3 regions of the Paenibacillus kribbensis genome follow, and region 1 is predicted to be linked to each of the others. Evidence: riboswitches for the same ligand, from Rfam matches in the RefSeq annotation. Region 1 holds a riboswitch; each other region holds the start of a gene.
What was found. Region 1 has a riboswitch for glycine ahead of gcvT (glycine cleavage system aminomethyltransferase GcvT). Riboswitches for the same ligand answer to the same signal wherever they lie in the genome.

Region 1 (4,601 bases):
AGAAGTTTCGGAATATGGACAGGTGGTCGAAAGCGCTTTAGTGAAGGGATATTATACTGTGAGCGGTCATGCCGTAGTTAAGGGGCTTTCGATTGGTCACGGCGGGGTCAGCAAGCGAGAACATGGAGGAGCCACCGGACAGGCCGTTACTTACGGCGATTTCTTCGATGATATGGGATATACCATAAGTGGCGGTTCCTTTGCAGGCTATGAAAGTTTGGAGGCCTCTGTGAAAAACTTCAGAGACGGTTATGCCCGATCAGACGGCAAGGGCGGCTATATGCGCTAAAATGGCCAATCCGCAGACTAGAGTTTAAACGCCGGATACCGGCATGAACAAAACGAAAAATATTTGATATAAAATGACCTCATCCTCCACTTGACACTTCACCGTGGAATATGAGGTCATTTTTGGCTTATTCCTATCCGAAAAGAACTCTTTTGGGACAGCCCCATTTTATACAAGCACAAGCGAATAAACGACACTCTTATTCAATTTTCGACACGATATGACTTTATTATTACCCTTCGGCAGTCAATCTCTCGTACTCATCCGCAGACAATAGCTTGCCCAGAGCTTCCTCCACATCGTTGCTGATCTCGACCTCGATCATCCAGCCTTTTTCATAGGGAGACTCGTTAACCAGCTCAGGCGTAGTTTCCAACGTTTCATTCACCCTTAATACGGTTCCCGTCACCGGAGAAAACAAATCGGATACCGTCTTCACCGATTCAATGGTACCAACCTCCGCTCCTTGTTCAATTGCTGCTCCCTCCTCAGGCAACTCCACAAAAACAATGTCACCCAGTTGGTGCTGTGCAAAATCTGTAATACCGATTCGAACCTTTCCATCCTCTATACGCTCAACCCATTCATGCTCCTCCGTATACCAAAGCTGCTGTTTCACTTCGCTCATCCTGCTTCCGCCTCACTTCCAAGGGAATGTAATTGCTTCTGCTCACCTATACTAGACAGGTTAAGATTATGACAACAAGAATACCTATGTCAATAATACTAACAAAAATACTTCATATCACTGTAAAAAGCGTTGTAAACCAAAATACGACAAGGTACAACAAACGCTTACATATCCTTATTTATGTATTAAATGTTTTTTAGATTGATTTTCATGACATTTTTATTGACATTTTGAATGAATTTGCGTATTAATGGGTTATAGCCAATGCTTGTGGAAATACCCCGACAACTGCAAACGCGGATGAACGCGGAGGGAGAGACTGCCAGGATTCGCATAGCTGTTACTGCTTGTGAGACAGAGGTACATGCGAATCGGATTATGTTGTTATCTGTATCCATCGGTAACATACAATATTCCCGAAGGTAGCGCCGAAGGAGTAAACCTGCACGGCAGGTGAATCTCTCAGGCAAAAGGACCTCTGCCGGACGCATCTCTGGAGAGCATTCGCCATGGAGCGGATCACCCAAGAGGAAACCTGGTGCACACCGGGGTAACTTTCAGGTATCAAGGACAGAGCTGAAAAAAGAGTATGGACCGCCGTCTATACGTTTTTTTCAGCCTGTCTTTTTTGTTTAGCCGATCACACCGGATAGGAGTGGAAAAATGACTAACTTGCGAAGAACACCGCTGTATTCTTCTTACGGGACGCTGCCCGGAGTCCGTTGCATTGACTTTGGAGGTTGGGAGCTCCCTGTGCAGTTTAGCGGCATTCAAAAGGAGCATGAGGCCGTCCGCCAACATGCGGGATTATTCGATGTATCGCATATGGGCGAGTTTTTGGTTGAAGGCAAAGAAGCCCAAGCTTTTCTGCAACAAGTAACGACGAACGATGTCAGCCAGTTGGAACCGGGTCAGGCCCAGTACTCGCTCTTGTGTTACCCCGATGGTGGTGTGGTGGATGACCTGCTTGTGTACTGCAAAGGACCGGAGCGCTACATGCTGGTTGTCAATGCCTCCAACATCGACAAGGATTGGGATTGGCTTATGCGCCACGCGCCTGCATCCGTTCATCTCGAAAATGTGTCGGATGCCATAGCATTGCTGGCGTTGCAAGGCCCGGAAGCAGCGCGTATTATGGCAGCCGTGACAGATACGGATATAACCAATCTGGCCTCCTTCCGATTCCGTGAGAACGTGCAGCTGTTCGGAGTGAAAGCACTCGTCTCCCGCACCGGATATACAGGTGAAGATGGTTTTGAAATGTATATACCTGCAGCGGAAGCAGCCGCTGTATGGGAAGGATTGCTTCGCGCAGGTGAGTCGTATGGTCTGATTCCCGCCGGGCTTGGTGCCCGGGATACGCTGCGCTTTGAGGCACGGCTGCCCTTGTACGGACAAGAGCTATCTGCCACGATTTCACCGCTTGAGGCTGGCTTGGGCTTTTTCGTTAAGCTGGGCAAGGGAGATTTTATCGGCAGAGAAGCGCTGCAGCGTCAGAAGGAGCAAGGTATTCCCCGCAAGCTGATCGGACTGGAATTGCTGGATCGCGGTATCCCGCGCGCCCATTACCCGGTATTCGCGGAAGGACAGCAAATCGGTGAGGTTACAACGGGAACCCAGTCGCCAACCTTAAAGCGCAATCTGGGTCTGGCCCTGGTGGACAGCCGTTTTAGCACGCTATCCACACCGCTGGAGGTCGAGATCCGTGGCAAACGCCTGCGCGCCGAGGTGGTAGCAGCGCCTTTTTATAAACGTTCACACTGATCCTAGACTCTTTTCATTTCTATAAAGCGAACAAGGAGATATGGACTTCTGGATTTTCCAGTTCACGATTATGTATTAGCCAATTTACGACTTTACATTTTGCTTTTTGAAAGGAGCCAGAACCTATGAAGCAGCATCGCTATCTGCCCATGACCGAACAGGACCAAACCGAAATGCTGCGTGTGGTCGGCGTATCGTCCATTGACGATTTATTTAGTGATATTCCAGCAGAAATCCGATATCAGGGCGAGCTGCCCATGTCCTCTCGACTGGACGAAAGAGCCTTAACCCGCCATCTGGCCGAGCTGGCAGGGCATAATGCCAACACAGACACACATGTCAGCTTTCTTGGTGCAGGGATTTATGATCATCATATTCCGTCCGTCATTCAGCACATCACTTCGCGCTCGGAATTTTACACTGCCTACACTCCCTATCAGCCAGAGGTAAGCCAGGGCGAGCTGCAAGCCATATTCGAATTTCAATCGTATATTTGCGAATTAACAGGCATGGCTGTAGCCAATGCCAGCATGTATGATGGAGCGACTGCGCTGGCAGAGGCAGGCTCACTGGCCGCCTCTGCCACCCGCCGTAAACAGCTTATCGTATCACGAACCGTCCACCCGGAGGCACGTCAGGTATTGGCTGCCTATGCACGCGGGCTAGGCTTGGACATCGTGGAGATTGGCTATTCGGACGGTGTAACGGATGTAGAGGCATTGGCAGCGGCCGTATCGGAACAGACGGCGGCTGTTTTGGTTCAAAGTCCCAACTTTTTCGGAGCCGTGGAACATTTGAAGCCGATGGCTGATCTGATCCATGCGCACCAAGGGCTTATGGTTGTCAGCGCCAACCCGCTGGCGCTGGGCTTGCTGGAGACGCCCGGCAAGCAGGGTGCGGATATTGTCGTCGGAGACGCACAGCCGCTTGGCATCTCTCCCTCCCTTGGCGGTCCGACCTGCGGTTACTTTGCCGTTTCTCAGGCGCATATGCGCCGCATCCCCGGGCGTATTGTGGGCCAAACGACAGACCGCAACGGCAAACGCGGCTTCGTGCTGACCTTGCAGGCACGGGAACAGCATATCCGCCGTGAAAAAGCCACGTCCAACATTTGCTCCAATCAAGCATTGCTTGCTTTATCTGCATCTGTGTATTTGTCCGTTATGGGGAGACAGGGCATGCGGGAAGTCGCCGAGCTGAATTTGCATAAAAGCCGCTATGCATTGGAGCAATTGCTAAGCTTAAAGGGCGTAACTGCTTCCTTTAACGCGCCGACCTTTAACGAGTTTGCCCTTAAACTGCCTGAGGGTACGGATATGGCCAAGCTCCAGGCCGGATTGCTTGATGCGGGATTTATCGGTGGCTATGAGTTGGGCCGGGACTACGAGGAGCTTGCAGGTCACATGCTGATTGCCGTAACCGAGCAAAGAACAAAAGAAGAGATCGACCAATTTGTACACACCTTGGGGGGATTGCTATGACGCAGGCCGGACAGGATCAGAAGCAGGAGCTGTTAAAGGAACATGATCAATCACTCATTTTTGAATTGAGCCGTTCGGGTCGTATCGCCTATTCCCTTCCCGAATGCGATGTTCCCCAGCGCCCGGTGGCAGAGCTTTTGCCGGATTATGCGCTGCGCAGTGAGCCTGCGGCATTACCGGAGGTATACGAAGTAGACGTTATTCGCCATTATACCGCCTTGTCCCGGCGCAATTTTGGCGTAGACAACGGATTTTATCCGCTCGGCTCCTGTACGATGAAATATAATCCGAAGGTAAACGAGGATGTCGCCCGTTATGCAGGCTTCGCTAAAATTCATCCATATCAGCCTGAGGATAGCATCCAGGGGGCCATGGAGCTGCTGTATACGCTCCAAAACGATCTGGCCGCGTTAACCGGCATGGATGCCGTCACCCT
Region 2 (4,601 bases), 2.1 Mb from region 1:
GCCATCAATGACCCAATCCGCAGCTCCAGCTGTCTGTGCGTGCGTATTATCGAACAGCACCTTTTTGCCTTTTCCATCCGGCAATGTAGTACCCGGTTGACCCGGAGTGCCAGGATCAGGCTCGCCCGGTTCACCAGGGTTTCCCGGCTCGCTTCCGCTCACCAGTTCCACAGCGCTTGGGCTTTTCACTCCGCCAAAATTGTTGTAGGCGCCAAGCGTACCCGTCACGCGGATTTTGCTGCCGATCAGCTCAGGGTGGCCTGAAAGTCCAAATTGCCCTCTGTACGCTGATGTAAGCTGTACATCCAATAGATTAGACGTATTGCGTTCATTGGCTTGATCAGCAATCAATACGTTAAAATCATTCGCAAACGGGCTGGAAAAGTTAGCCGTTTTTGATCCGGTCGCGTGTCCAACGACGTAGCCCTCTACCGTCACCGTACCCCCGCTGCTTTGACGCTGGAGTGCTTCTCCCACCGTTAATGCTCCCTCGGCACTAACTTGACCGAATGAAACGAAAATTCCGATCAGCAGTGATACAATCGCTGCTAGATGCAGCATTCCTTTCAAGCGTGAACCTGTGAAGCGCAAGCCTTTTGCCATACGTTAATATCCCTCCTATTATCCATAAATGGTATTGTCCTCTATCAGATTAGCTATCAACCTTCTAATTCCTTCCTGTTTTCATCCATAATTATGTAAAATTTAATTTTTTCTACGGGGAATGCGTTAGTTTATGTGAAAATTATCCTCCGTGATTGACAGCGGACACGGCATATATTACTCTAAGAAATAGTTGTAGAACGGTATACGCGAATGAAGATGACGGGAGAGTCCGTCCAGGAAGCCTATAGCCTGGAGGCACCGAAGGAGCAAGACGCCAGCACCCGGCTGACGGATAATCTCTCAGGTCCATGTATCGTCATCTGACGCAACTCTGGAGAGAGCGCAAGCCACCCAAGGGGTAAGGCGGTAATGACACCGCACGAAACTCTCAGGTAACGAGGACAGAGATAAGGGAAACTTCCTTATCCTGTCCTTTTTTGTGCTCACATCGCGCGTCACCATTGGGAACCGTCATATACGCGCAAAGACGCGGCAATACCATATATTATGGTACAAAAACATACAGGGGGCCACACCATGCGTTTCAAAGATGTATTTTCCATTATCGGCCCGGCCATGACCGGACCTTCCAGCTCACATACCGCAGGCGCGGTGCGGCTCGCACGCGTTGCCCGGCACTGGCTCGGCGCACAGCCTGACCGTGCCCGCATGACACTGTACGGCTCTTTTGCCGATACGTACAAAGGACATGGCACAGATCTGGCGCTCATCGCAGGGCTGCTCAATTATGATACGGACGACAGCCGCATTCCCGATGCCGAGCAATGGGCAGAGCAAGCCGGAATGGCGGTGGAATTCGCCTTTAGCGGACTACCCGCTCCCCACCCTAACACAGTCCGCTTCGAGCTGTGGAAGGGCGGGGATCAGCGCACGCTGCTGGGCTCTTCCATCGGCGGTGGAAGCATCCATGTCCAACAGCTCAACGAATTCCGGGTCAATCTGACCGGAGAGCTGCCTACGCTGGTGCTTCTTCACTCGGATAAGCCCGGTACATTAGGCGCGGTGACTTCGGCGCTCGGCGCGGCTGATATTAACATTGCCTATATGCACGTGGATCGCAAAGGCCGGGATGGTGAAGCACTTACTGCCATCGAAATGGACAGTCCTGCTACGCCTGAATTAATCGCGAAGCTGCGGTCCTTACCACATATGTACGAGATTAAAATGATTCATTTGAAAAAAGGAGCTGAATCTGATGCGATTTACCCATTTGCATGAAATCAGTGCTTTATGTGCTGAGGAATCCACCACGATTGGCCGTCTGATGATTCAAGAGCAGGCACAGGAGACGAACACTCCTGAGGAAGAAATCTTCCGCCAAATGTCTGATTATTATCAAGTGATGAAGGAAGCCGTTCATCGCGGTCAGACGCAAGACACTGTATCCCGCAGCGGATTGACGGGCGGCGACGGCAAGCGTCTGGCCGAATATTTGCGGGCAGGCGAAACCTGCTCCGGCGATGCCTCAGCGCTCGCCATGGCGTATGCCCTGTCCGTATCGGAGGTTAATGCGTCTATGGGTCGCATTGTCGCCACGCCCACTGCTGGCTCATGCGGAGTCATCCCCGGTGTGTTTATCAGTGCACAGGAGCGATTCGGCTGGGATGATAAGCATATGGTGCACGGCCTGTTCGCCGCTGGAGCCATCGGCTACGTGATCGCCAACAACTCCTTCATTTCCGGCGCGGAGGGAGGCTGCCAGGCTGAGATTGGCTCAGCCATCGGAATGGCCGCCGGCGCTATGGTCGAGCTGCGCGGCGGCACGCCTGAACAGGCCCTTCACGCCGTAGGTCTCGCACTTAAGAACACGCTCGGCCTGATTTGCGACCCCGTCGCCGGACTCGTGGAGATTCCGTGCATCGTGCGCAACGGGCTGGGAGCTGTCACCGCGCTTGCCGCAGCGGACATGGCCTTGGCAGGGGTGCGCAGCGCCATCCCGTCTGACGAAGTCATTGACGTGATGCTTGAGGTCGGCAGCGCCATGCCTTCAAAGCACCGTGAGACCGCCAAAGGCGGCTTGGCCCAGACGCCAACCGGCAAGCGTTTGACCGAGTCGCTTACACGCAACGCATCGACCAAGAAGAACAAGTCGTAGTTTTCAAGGTAAAATGATTGCTCGACACTTCCATTTTACCAAAGCAAAGGGGCGTCCCACAGCCATTTTCATGGCTTTTGGGACACCCCTTTGTTCTTACTGAACGGTCACCTGTACCTTCGTCATTTTGCCTGCATATTTGACCGTGATCACGGCCTTCCCCTTGCCCTGTGCCTTAATATTGCCGTCTTTGACGGTGGCGACAATAATTCTGGACGAGGACCAGACAGCCGGTTTGGAGACATCCTTTTCCGACTCATCCTTGTACGTGGCTGTAGCTGTCACTTTAGCTAGCTGCCCAGCCTTCAAATTCAAGGCGACTTCGTCCGTTTGCAAATATTTAAGTGTATCTACATCCACAGGTACGCTGATCACCTTTCCGCCGAACTTCGCCTGAATGTTAGCTTTACCATAGCTGACCGCGGTAACCTGGCCTTTTTTAACTGTAGCTACTTTGTAATTGGATGTTTTCCATTCAGCTTGAGTTGTAACATCCTTTTCTTTGCCATCACTGGATTTAACAACAATCGCGATGGTTTTTTGATCACCGGATTTGAGTGATAACGAGACCGCATCTGCTTCAATCCTTTGTGCTACGTCCACTTCCACTGTAAACGTAATGGTTTGCTTACCATAGGAAGCTGTAACGGTTGCCTTGCCGCTGCCATTCGCTTTGATCAAGCCCTCGCTAACCTCGACCACCTTCACATTGCTGGTAGTCCAAGTGGCATCCTTGGTTACATCTGTTTTTGTACCGCCACTTTTGACGCCTGTTACCTTCAGCTGCTTCGTTTCCTGGGCACCGAGCGCAATTACACGTGAGTCGGTTTCCAACCGGTCTACCAAGCCCACTTGTACGTTGATCGTCAGTTTTTTGCCATTGTAGGTTGCTGTAATAACCGCTTTACCGGATGATTTCCCTGTAATCGTTCCTTTGGATACGGAAGCAATGTCTTCCGCACTTGAAGTCCATTCCGCATCTTGTGTCACATCTTCCTTACGCCCATCGGCATAAGTAGCGGTCAACGTTGCCGTATAGTCCTCATTAATATCAATTGTTGCTGTTTTGGAGGACAAAGCCAAATCACCAGGCACATTCACGGATACTGTCGCTGTGACTGTTTTACCGCCATAAGACGCCGTGATCGTGGCCTCACCCGTTTTATAGCCCGTTACTTCACCCTTGCTGACAAATGCAATATCCTCATTGCTGGACTTCCACTCTGCTTTGCTTGTAACATCCTCTTCCGCGCCTGTTACGTACGTAGCGGTCAGCTTGAGCTTTTTGGATTCCTTGGCATTCAGACTCAGCTTGTCCTCACTCAAATCCAGATATCTGGAAGTTTCGACGTCTGTCTTGATGGAAACGGTCTTATCACCATATTTGGCGCTCACTGTAGCTGAACCGGCTCCAATGGCCATAATCGTTCCTTTATTCACCGTCGCGATTTTCTCGTCGCTTGATGTCCAGGTAGCTTTATCTGTGATATCTGTTACCGTCCCGTCCGGGTAAACAGCAGAAACCTGAATTTTCTTGGATTCATCCAAACGGAGGAAAATATCGGATTCGCTGGCTTTCAGCTTATTCGTTTGGTCCACATCCACCGAAATGGTAGCGGTCATGGTACCATATTTACCTGTAATCGTCGCCTTGCCCGCGCTGTAGCCGGTAATAGCCCCTTTCAGCACATCTGCCACGGCTGCATTACTGGAGCTCCACTCGGCAGACTCTGTAACGTCCTGAACCGTTCCATCCGGAAACGTCGCTGTCAGCTTAACCTTCTCCGTATCCTTCAACAAAAGGGAAACCTCTGATGGACTGACATCCAAACGCTTAACCTGTTCCACCTGCACGGCAATCGTTACGGTCTGTTGACCA
Region 3 (4,601 bases), 240 kb from region 1:
GGAGATTACGGACGACTGTACGACTCTCTGTATGAGTCTATCGTGCACGGTACACCCAAGCTGGTTCCGGACGAGGATATTTTGCTTACAATAGAGATTTTGGAAAGCGGCTTTAAGCAGCCTTCCCCGTCCATCGTTGATTTCCGGCGATAGACCTACCATCAGGAAAGGAAGTTACAACCTATGAAGCTTGGTATGATTGGAACTGGCTGGATCAGCCAGGAGTGGGTTAAAGCCGTAAAAGAAGCTGGAGAATGGGAGATTACAGCCCTGTTTGTCCGTAATCGGGACAAGGGTGAAGCGTTTGCAGCAGCATGCCAGCTCGATAATATTACGTTGTATGACAGTCTGGAAGAGATGGCTAAATCCGATATTGATGCCATTTATATCGCTACACCTAATTCCTTGCATATATCGCAGGCCCGTCTGTTTCTGGAGCATGGCAAGCATGCGATTGTTGAAAAACCAATCAGTCTGACCGAGCAAGAATTGCGGGATGCGTACGAACTGGCTGACCAGAATGGCTGTTACTTGCTGGAAGCTGTCCGTCATATTCATGAGCCAAACTTTTTGCGGCTGAAGGACAACGTGAAGCGTGTGGGCAGCATCCAGGGAGGCTCCTTGTATTCCATGCAATTTTCCTCCCGGTACGATCAATTGCTGTCAGGAGATGTTCCCAATATCTTTTCCCTGTCTTACGGCGGGGGAGCGTTGATGGATTTGGGGGTTTATTCCCTCTATTTTGCCATTGATTTGCTCGGAGCGCCGACATCAGGTGTGTACCGTGCCAAAAAGCATGAGAACGGTGTGGATTTAGGCGGTCCGATCCTATTGTCGTATCCTGATTTTACACTGGTGATTCAACTGGGGAAAAATGCGGTGACCACCAACCGTGTGGAAATCTACGGCGATCAGGCGACTCTCATCTCCAGCGGTGTTTCCGGTATTACGGAGGTGTCTGTACTGGACGTTCGCACCAAGGTAACGGATACGGTAAGCACCCCGGAAACTCATCATTTCATGTTTCACGAGGCGCGGGAATTTTACCGGATCATCACCGAACAGGATCAGGTTCGTTATGACGAGTTAAAGTCATTGAGTATCGAGGTTCAGAAAATCAGCAATGAGCTGCGTCATCAAAATGGTATTTATTTCGAGGATGAGCAGAAATAGCGTAAAAGAAGTTTGAATATAACAAGAAGAGAGGTTTTTAGACGATGACGAAGATGCTAAAAGGCTTTCCGAAAAACTTCCTGTGGGGCGGGGCAACTGCGGCCAACCAATTGGAAGGAGCTTTTGACGTAGATGGAAAGGGATTGTCTAGTGCAGATATGATTGCCTATGTCCCCAAAGCAGAACGCAAGAACGATCATGCTATCGAGATTTCGTCCGAACGTCTGGAAGACATCCTGGCAGGTAAAGTAAATGCCCGTTTTCCAAAGCGTGAAGGGGTGGACTTCTACCACCACTATAAAGAAGATATCGCCTTGTTTGCAGAAATGGGCTTCAAGGTATTTCGCATGTCCATCCACTGGTCGCGGATTTTCCCGAATGGTTATGATGCCGAGCCGAATGAAGCAGGATTGCAATTCTACGACAATGTATTTGATGAGCTGCGCAAGTATGGTATTGAGCCCTTGGTGACATTGTCACATTATGAAACACCGCTAGGTCTGACTCAGAAATATAATGGCTGGCTGGGACGCGAAGTCATACAGCATTACGTGAATTATGCCGAAACGGTATTTACACGCTATAAGGATAAAGTAAAATACTGGCTGACCTTTAATGAAATCAATGTAATGACCATGAGTCCGTTCACAGGCGGCGGTGTGGTGATTGACCGTGTAGAAAACAAACAGCAAGCGATATATCAAGCATTGCATCATCAATTTGTAGCAAGCGCACTGGCGACCAAACGGGGACATGAGATCATCCCGGGCGCTCAAATCGGCTGTATGCTAGCCCGTATAGAAAGCTATCCACATACGTGTAACCCGGAGGATATACTGAAAGCCCAGCATGAAAATCAGATGAACCTGTTCTTTACGGACGTACATGCCCGTGGGGAATATTCCAACTACATGAACCGTTATTTTGAAGAAAATAATATTGTTCTGCAAACAGAACCCGGCGATGCGGAAATTTTGAAAAATAACACGGTCGATTTTATCTCCTTCAGCTACTACATGACTTTGACCGTATCTGCGGGCCCGGAAGGCGAGAAAGCAGCAGGCAACCTGATTGGCGGCGTGAAAAATCCGTATCTGCAGTCCTCCGACTGGGGATGGCAAATCGATCCGATCGGCCTGCGTGTTACGCTGAATACGTTTTATGACCGCTATCAAAAGCCGCTGTTCATCGTGGAAAATGGCTTGGGTGCGTATGATAAGGTGGAAGAAGACGGTTCTGTACATGACACCTATCGCATTGATTACTTGCGTCAGCATATTGCCCAAATGAAGGAAGCGATTGCCGACGGTGTGGATCTGATCGGTTACACGAGCTGGGGGCCTATCGACCTTGTAAGTATGTCTACTTCTGAAATGTCCAAGCGCTACGGATTTATTTATGTCGACCTGGATGATGACGGTAACGGAACACTCAAACGTTCCAAAAAAGACTCCTTTAACTGGTACAAAAATGTAATTGCAACGAATGGTGAAGAGCTGTAATTTTATGTAACTTCATATCGTCTTCGACGGACACGACAGAGAACATCGTAAGGATGCACTCTGCTGTGCCCGTTTTTTTGTGCAGACAGATGACTGCATCTCAGAGGGCTTCACAAATTTTTCACTTGTAATAAACTGAAAGCTTTCTGTATAATAAAAAACAATTTCATATGTCTGGTTGATGTTTGCGGGAGATGGAACGAAGGTTCCGACCGAAGGGGCAAAACTCTCAGGTGCTTGGCTGATTACAGCAAGCGGGACCGTAAACGGACAGAACTCTGGAGAGACCCTTAATTGGGCGCCGAAGGTGCACGGCAGAGAACATCTGCTTAAACTCTCAGGCAAAAGGACAGAGACGCGAATAACCTGTGACAGGGGATGCCCTATTTTTTTATAAGTTATGTAGAGGCAGCAACCTGCGCAAAAGGGTTGTATTTTTTCGTGCCTTTAACCTCTCCAGGAGTCGAATCAGCTGATTTGACTCTTTTTTGTTTTTTAATATGCTTGAGGAGCGGGTTGAAATGAATTTGGTACATGTGTTAGAAACGATTAGCAGTTGGATATGGGGAGCGCCGCTTATCATTCTCGTGATGGGAACGGGATTGTGGCTGACCATACGTTTAAAAATGCTGCAGGTATTTCGCCTGCCTTTGGCGATCAAGCTGATTGGCAAGGCCCCAAATGAAGGCAGCGGAGATGTAAGCAGCTTTGCGGCCCTGAGCACGGCGTTGGCGGCTACAGTTGGCACAGGAAGTATTGTCGGTGTAGCGACGGCGATTAAGCTGGGCGGGCCAGGTGCCTTGTTCTGGATGGTCGTGGCTGCCTTTTTCGGGATGGCTACGAAATATGCGGAAGGTGTGCTGGCGGTAAAATACCGGGTGAAGGATCGGAATGGACAATTTTCCGGTGGCCCGATGTATTATATTGAAAATGGTCTGGGACGCCGCTTTAAACCGCTGGCCATGCTGTTTGCCTTCTCGGGCATGCTGGTGGCGCTGTTCGGCATTGGAACGTTCCCGCAGGTCAAGGCCATTGTGTCTTCGACCGAAAATAGCTTTGGCGTTCCGCCGATTGTAACGGCGTTGATTATTGCTACCCTTACAGCACTGGTTACCATTGGAGGACTCAAAAGCATTGCCAAGGTATCGACCAAGGTCGTTCCTTTTAAAACAGGCTTATACGTACTGATTTGTATCATCGTACTGATTCGGTTTGCGGACCAGCTTCCCGCCGCAATCGCACTTGTGCTGCACTCCGCGTTTTCGACTACGTCTGCGACGGGCGGCTTTGCCGGGGCTACCATTATGCTGGCGATGCGCAGCGGGGTAGCCAGAGGTATTTTTGCCAATGAGGCCGGTCTGGGAAGCGCACCAATTGCAGCCGCAGCCGCCAAAACGAAATGGCCTGCGGAGCAAGGGCTGATTTCCATGACAGGTGTGTTTATTGACACGATGGTTATTTGTCTAATGACCGGGCTGACGCTGTTGGTAAGCGGTGTGTGGAGCGGACCTACTGATGCGGGCCTGATGACTCAGCAAGCATTTTCCAGCGCGTTCCCGCTTGGGGCAGAGCTGCTCACGATCATTCTGATTATGTTCGCATTCACGACTATGCTCGGCTGGAACTACTACGGGGAACGCTGTGTTGAATATTTGCTTGGCGTCAAGTGGATTAAGCCATACCGATATCTGTTCATTGCACTGGTTGCCGGAGGCGCGTTCATCAAGCTGGATGCCATCTGGCTGCTGGCAGATATCTTTAACGCAATGATGGCCTTTCCCAACCTGATTGCACTGCTCGGCTTGTCAGGCATCGTAGTTGCAGAAACCCGAACCTATATGGATTCCTTGTATTCTAATAAGCAAAAGGGGATTCTTGCAGGTGCCAGTGTAAGCGCAGCGATCCAGGTAGAAGAAAAAGGACAGA

Region 2: another riboswitch for glycine. It lies ahead of sdaAB (L-serine ammonia-lyase, iron-sulfur-dependent subunit beta); the one in region 1 lies ahead of gcvT (glycine cleavage system aminomethyltransferase GcvT).
Region 3: another riboswitch for glycine. It lies ahead of B4V02_RS05765 (alanine/glycine:cation symporter family protein); the one in region 1 lies ahead of gcvT (glycine cleavage system aminomethyltransferase GcvT).

Annotation. Positions count from the first base shown of each region.
Region 1 is NZ_CP020028.1:1,487,896-1,492,496, reverse strand. Features, by position in the region: gene B4V02_RS06700 (DUF6055 domain-containing protein) at 1-289, shown strand, start outside; gene gcvH (glycine cleavage system protein GcvH) at 522-917, opposite strand; glycine riboswitch at 1,221-1,408, shown strand; glycine riboswitch at 1,409-1,504, shown strand; gene gcvT (glycine cleavage system aminomethyltransferase GcvT) at 1,584-2,684, shown strand; gene gcvPA (aminomethyl-transferring glycine dehydrogenase subunit GcvPA) at 2,810-4,165, shown strand; gene gcvPB (aminomethyl-transferring glycine dehydrogenase subunit GcvPB) at 4,162-4,601, shown strand, end outside.
Region 2 is NZ_CP020028.1:5,173,780-5,178,380, forward strand. Features, by position in the region: gene B4V02_RS26855 (DUF6359 domain-containing protein) at 1-603, opposite strand, end outside; glycine riboswitch at 817-932, shown strand; gene sdaAB (L-serine ammonia-lyase, iron-sulfur-dependent subunit beta) at 1,144-1,845, shown strand; gene sdaAA (L-serine ammonia-lyase, iron-sulfur-dependent, subunit alpha) at 1,823-2,722, shown strand; gene B4V02_RS23050 (Ig-like domain-containing protein) at 2,819-4,601, opposite strand, start outside.
Region 3 is NZ_CP020028.1:1,249,475-1,254,075, forward strand. Features, by position in the region: gene B4V02_RS05750 (oxidoreductase) at 1-153, shown strand, start outside; gene B4V02_RS05755 (Gfo/Idh/MocA family protein) at 184-1,173, shown strand; gene B4V02_RS05760 (glycoside hydrolase family 1 protein) at 1,218-2,675, shown strand; glycine riboswitch at 2,944-3,038, shown strand; gene B4V02_RS05765 (alanine/glycine:cation symporter family protein) at 3,197-4,601, shown strand, end outside.